3 regions of the Xenorhabdus griffiniae genome follow, and region 2 is predicted to be linked to each of the others. Evidence: predicted binding sites of a transcription regulator. Region 2 holds the regulator's gene; each other region holds the start of a gene.
What was found. Region 2 encodes PurR, which represses purine synthesis genes. Its sites were predicted from a motif close to CANGCAAACGTTTGCNTG; they were not measured.
Positions count from the first base shown of each region.

Region 1: a site for PurR is predicted at 1,223-1,240, ahead of WDV75_RS16940 (NCS2 family permease). Genes of this name have one in related genera too.
Region 3: a site for PurR is predicted at 1,204-1,221, ahead of WDV75_RS01155 (nucleobase:cation symporter-2 family protein). Genes of this name have one in related genera too.

Region 1 is NZ_CP147737.1:3,789,687-3,791,898, forward strand. It holds gene WDV75_RS16940 (NCS2 family permease) at 1-1,156, opposite strand, end outside; gene glk (glucokinase) at 1,821-2,212, shown strand, end outside.
Region 2 is NZ_CP147737.1:2,549,000-2,551,211, forward strand. It holds gene sodB (superoxide dismutase [Fe]) at 1-322, shown strand, start outside; gene purR (HTH-type transcriptional repressor PurR) at 823-1,848, shown strand; gene punR (DNA-binding transcriptional activator PunR) at 1,852-2,212, opposite strand, start outside.
Region 3 is NZ_CP147737.1:244,539-246,750, reverse strand. It holds gene gltS (sodium/glutamate symporter) at 1-1,031, opposite strand, end outside; gene WDV75_RS01155 (nucleobase:cation symporter-2 family protein) at 1,273-2,212, shown strand, end outside.

The sequences.
Region 1 (2,212 bases), 1.2 Mb from region 2:
CAACAAAATCATCAAAATTCAGCTTTCGCACATTGCTCAGCATCAGTAATCCGACATACATCAAGGCAGGAGCCGTAGCATAGCCAGGAACTAAATACGACAGCGGGGATAGGAATAAAATCAACAGGAATAAAATACCAACAACGGAAGCTGTTAAACCCGTCTTACCTCCAGCAGCGGTTCCTGCGGCAGACTCAATATAAACCGCTGCGGGAGAAGAGCCGATAATCCCAGCAAAAATACTACTGACAGAATCGGCTGTCAGCGCCTTGCCGCCATTGATAATCTGGCCTCTCTTATCCAATAAATTAGCTTGCCCCGCCACAGCCCGGATCGTACCCGTTGCATCAAATATAGCTGTCATGACCAGAGCCAAAACACTGGGTAATACAATAGGCTGTAAAGCGCCCATAATATCCATACTGAACATCAGGGACAGACCATCTTCCCCCAATGTAGGAAATTTAAAGAATCCTTGATATTTAACGGCCGGATCAAAAATTAAGCCGATAATAGAAATTACGATAATCATCAGCAAGATACCGCCCGGCACCTTCTTGCGTTCCAGACCGATAATGCCCGCCAGCCCCAATAACGTCATCACCACAGGAAATGACGTCAATGAACCAAAGGACACAGGCAAGCCAGCGTTTGGGTTCTTTACCACCAGACCTACGCCATTGGCTGCAATCAACAATAAAAACAAACCGATGCCAATACCCGTTCCATGTGCAATACCCATTGGCATATTACGCAAAATCCACGCTCGCACGCCCGTTACTGAAATTAACGTAAACAAACATCCCATCAGGAAAACCGCACCGAGAGCCACGGGAATGCTGACCTGTTGCCCTAATACCAGGCTAAATGCGGTAAACGCTGTCAACGAGATCGCACAACCAATCGCCATTGGCAAATTAACCCACAACCCCATCAATAACGAACCGATACCGGTCACCAAACAAACAGAAATAAACACGGCGGTATGAGGAAATCCGGCTTGCCCAAGCATCCCTGGCACCACAATAACGGAATAGACCATCGCCAAAAATGTCGTTAATCCAGCGAGAACTTCCTGACGTATCGTCGATCCGCGTTCAGTAATCTTAAAATACCTATCGAGTTTGCATTGAGTTGGTGCCTGCATACCAGACATGTTTTTCCCCTGCTTCTGTTAACTATATCGCTTTAAAAGTTCTCTCCCTATTTCTTCACCTCTTCAAACGAAAACGATTACGCCACAAGATAATAAAAATCAGTGCTGCATTCATTGGCTCAACCATTCGTTTGCGCAATCGTTTGGCCTGCTGGATAAAGAAACAGTGAGAAAATTTGAAGCCAACGATTATCCAGTGAATCAGGGATAAGAATCAAGCAATAATCACATCAAAGATGATAAAACTCATACTCTGTATTCTGTATATTTACAGGGGTATTGGTTAACAAAGATGTTTTGCTTTCCGAAGCCAAATCGCAGGCCAAATTTACCGTGATAATCCCTCTGCCCAAGCAATAACGTGGGCATCAAAACAACATGGCGATAAGGCAATCATGCTATTCGGTGATCGGCTTAAAGAAAATCAACTGTCAGTCGCTATTGAATCACAGCCACTCTGATCTTCTAACTCAGTTATCAAAGCCGTAGATTTGCTGGCAGATGAAATGGATCTTATAACCTATAATAATCAATATATTATCTGATTCCCTCACCACATCGACACATTTTTATGCGGCCTTTAAGCCTGACCTTGTGTAAAATCCCCTCAATTCGACTTTTGACTGCTTCATTAGGATTTCTGTAAGAATTAAGGAGATAAACCATGACAACTTATGCCCTGGTAGGTGATATCGGCGGTACAAATGCACGTCTGGCATTATGTGATGTAGATACTGGGCAATTGAGCGCGGTCGAATTCTATCCCTGTGCGCATTATGAATCGCTCGAAATTGTTATCCGCCAATATTTGAAACAGCAGAATTGTGCAGTCAAATATGGCAGTATCGCTATTGCCTGTCCGGTGACGGACGATGTAATCAGTATGACTAACCATAGTTGGCGTTTTTCTGTTAGCCAAATGAAAGCCTCTTTGGGGTGGGAACGTTTTGAGGTGATTAACGATTTTACCGCCGTTTCCCTCGCCATTCCGGTTCTGGCAGCAGGTGACGTAATTCAGATTGGTGGAAAGCAACCTCAAACTAAACGCCCTATTGC
Region 2 (2,212 bases):
TGGCGAACCCACCGGAAAAGTGGCAGATGCTATCAGTCATGCTTTCGGCTCTTTTGCTGAATTTAAACAGCAATTCACTGATGCAGCCCTGAAAAACTTTGGTTCTGGTTGGACTTGGTTAGTCAAGAAAGCTGATGGTACTTTGGCTATCGTTAACACTTCTAATGCAGCAACGCCATTGACTGGCGAAGATAAGCCAGTGCTGACTGTTGATGTTTGGGAGCACGCATATTATATCGATTACCGCAATGCTCGCCCTCAATATTTGGAGCACTTCTGGGCTCTGGTCAACTGGAACTTTGTTGAAGAAAACTTAGCTTAATAAGATTAATTCTTATACTAGTTTGAAATAATAAGGGCGGGCTTTTCCTTTATTTGCGATATTGCACATGTTGGAAAACCCGCCCTTAAGATAAGTGGGGCTACAAATTCTTTTAGATCTTGATCAGATCAGGCAGAGGCTCCCCAGAAAAACAATCATGATTAATGCACTACTGGCGGCCAATAATCCCAATTTCAGATCTGTATCCATAGAACATCCTCAATGTGAAAATTAAGACACCTCAACATCCTAAATTTTAAGCGGTTATTTGCCATACTATCTAAAAATCATACCGCAAGATTTAATCCATACTCTTTATAGCATCGATTATTACTTTCACTTTTGAGCTAGATCAGACAAAATTCAAGGTTTACCGCTAAATTATTGCCAACCATCACCCTGTATACAAATATATTGGTAAACGATTAACAAATAGCTATACCCGAAAAGAAAGATAAAGGGTATATAAATTAGACCAGAAGGTCAGGAGTCCTTTTTTCATGGCAACGATTAAAGATGTGGCCAAACGCGCTGGTGTTTCGACTACAACCGTATCCCATGTTATCAATAAAACCCGTTTCGTCGCCGAAGATACAAAGGCCGCAGTTTGGGCCGCTATTAAAGAATTGAACTATTCTCCCAGTGCGGTTGCCCGTAGCTTAAAAGTTAACCACACCAAATCCATTGGGTTGCTGGCAACATCAAGTGAAGCACCATACTTTGCTGAGATCATAGAATCAGTTGAAAATAGCTGCTATAGCAAAGGTTATACCCTGATTTTATGTAATTCTCATAACAATCTTGATAAACAGAAAGCATATCTCGCGATGCTCGCACAAAAACGAGTAGATGGTTTGCTGGTAATGTGTTCAGAATACCCTGAGCAACTTTTGAGTATGTTGGAAGGCTATCGTAATATTCCTATGGTGGTCATGGATTGGGGAGAATCCAGAGGTGATTTTACCGATGCAATTATTGATAATGCCTTTCATGGTGGTTACCTGGCTGGCCGTTATCTTATTGAACGCGGTCATCGTGATATTGCATCCATTCCTGGACCATTGGCAAGAAATACGGGAGGAGGCCGCCACCAAGGTTTTCTTAAGGCACTAAAAGAAGCCAATATCGCTATTCGGGATGAGTGGATTGTACAAGGTGATTTTGAACCTGAGTCCGGTTACCAAGCCATGTATAAGATCCTGAATCAAAAACATCGTCCAACTGCTGTTTTCTGTGGTGGAGATGTCATGGCTATGGGAGCGATCTGTGCAGCTGATGAGTTGGGTTTGCGTGTTCCGCAAGATATTTCAATTATCGGTTATGATAATATTCGTAATGCCCGCTATTTTACGCCAGCATTGACAACCATTCACCAACCCAAAGAGCGTTTAGGGCAAATGGCCTTTTCAATGTTACTGGACAGGATAGTCAATAAACGTGAGGATGTACAAACTATCGAAGTCCACCCACGCCTTGTTGAACGGCGCTCTGTTGCAGATGGACCTTTTATCGATTATCGCCGCTGACAGTTAATTTTCTTGCAGCCATTCGGCATTAAGCGTTTCGCTATCCCCCAGATAATCAAGTAACCAGCTTAATGCCGGTGAATGGCTTTTTTGCGACCATGTCAAGCAGCATGGGCTGTCAGGCAATGGTTGTTCAAGTTCAAGTGTCATCAATTTGCCTTTACGGATCAGCGGTTGCGCACGGTGCTTAGGCACCATGCCTACACACAATCCATCCATCAAGCAACTTAATCCAACATCCCAATCAGGCACAATCAATCGCCGCTGATTATCCAAAGCCCATGTATCACGTTTAGGTAAGCTGCGCGCTGTGTCTTCAAGACATAAACTGGGATAAGGTCGCATTTGGTCATCATTCAATTTT
Region 3 (2,212 bases), 2.3 Mb from region 2:
CCACAGTGGCCGGCTGACAATACTGCCGCATCGAAATTTTTGCCCATGATCCGGTAAGTAACGAAAATAGCATACAACGCCATAACCAAAGTCTGTACGGCAAGAATGACCAACATTGGCAGCGCAAGGGAAGCCAGTTGCCACAGTTTCAGGCTCATCAAAGCCATCGCCAGGAACAGTGATAAGCTGACGTTACCCAAGACCGACACCGCTCGGTCAAATACCCGATAAAAACCAAGCAGAGAGAGGCCGTTACTAAGAATGACACCAACAAACAGAACACACACGAATGTCGGCAATTCAAAGGCTGTGCCTTGTAACAGTTTCTCAATAAACTTACCTGCCAATAAGCAAATGGAAACCATAGCAATAGTTTCCACCATCACTAATGGTGTAATAAGCCGGCCAGTATAAGGTTTCTCAAATGCCGTCGGCAGCTCGGTATCCTCAGCCTCCAACCCTGGTGTTTGGGTATTTTTCACCAACATACGGGCAACCGGACCACCAATCAAGCCACCTAAAACCAAACCGAATGTTGCACATGCCATTGCCACTTCCGTAGCATTTTCAAAACCATAGCGCTCAGTGAATACCTTACTCCAGGCACCACCTGTTCCGTGCCCACCAGATAGTGTAATGGAGCCTGCCAGCAATCCCATTAACGGATCAAGGCCAAGCATTTTCGCCAAGGCGATGCCAACCGTGTTTTGTACAAATAACAGTCCAACAACCACGCAGACAAAAATGACCAAAGATTTTCCGCCTGCTTTCAGGCTGGCAAGGTTAGCGTTCAAACCGATTGTGGCAAAGAACATCAACATGAGAGGCTCTTGGAGAGATAAATCAAAACTGACTTCCCAACCTATAGATTGTTTAACTGCCAACAGAACTAACGCAACCAATAAGCCACCTGCGACTGGCTCAGGGATCGTATATTTCTCAAGGAATGGGACTGATTGTACGAGTTTTCTTCCTAGTAGCAAAACCAGTGTGGCAGCAACGAGCGTGCCATAAATATCCAGATGATACATTGATGTACCTCATCCATTGTTAATATTATGTGAATTTAATGTGACGTTATAATCATCCTGTAAAAACGCCAAGAGCAGGTAAGGGTTGGATTAAAAATAAAATTACTCATAAACACAAGTTAAAACATTTAAAAATGTGACGGGATTAAGTTGTAATTCATGATGAAAACTTAACGCAAACGATTGCTTTAGTGATGAGAATCATTAAAATGCGCTTTTTGTCTATCTGGAATTTCACAACATGGTCAATTTACCCCGTGAATCCAATTCATCAGAAGTTCCCAATAAATCAAACAACGAACTGATCTATCGTCTGGAAGATAAGCCACCGCTTCCACATGCCTTATTTGCTGCATCCCAACATTTACTGGCCATGTTTGTGGCTGTTATTACGCCTGCGATGTTGATTTGCCAGGCTCTGGGGCTTCCAGAGCAAGATACCCAACGCATTATTAGTATGTCCCTGTTTGCCTCTGGCTTGGCATCACTTATTCAAATTCGCTCTTGGGGGCCAATCGGTTCTGGCTTGCTTTCAATTCAGGGCACCAGTTTTAATTTCGTTGCCCCACTGATTATGGGTGGCCTGGCGTTGAAAAATGGTGGTGCGGATATTCCAACGATGATGGCAGCCTTGTTCGGTACACTGATGCTCGCCTCAATGACGGAAGTGCTGCTCTCACGCGTGTTACATTTGGCAAGACGGATCATCACACCTCTGGTATCCGGTATCGTGGTAATGATTATTGGCTTATCGTTAATTCAAGTGGGATTAACTTCGATTGGTGGTGGTTATTCTGCGATTCAAAACGGCACATTTGGTGCACCGGAAAACCTGTTGCTCGCTGGAACTGTTCTTGCCGTTATCGTATTGCTGAATCGCCAAAATAACCCTTACTTGCGTGTCGCATCTCTGGTCATCGCCATGACAGTGGGTTATCTGCTGGCCTGGTACATGGATATGTTACCCGTTTCAACACCAAAAGAAGATGCACCAATCATCACCGTTCCTTCTCCACTCTATTATGGCTTGTCTTTTGACTGGAATCTGTTGATCCCACTGATGCTGATTTTTATGGTGACATCACTGGAAACAATTGGTGATATCACAGCAACCTCTGATGTCTCCGAACAGCCTGTCAGCGGCCCACTCTACATGAAACGTATCAAGGGGGGTGTACTGG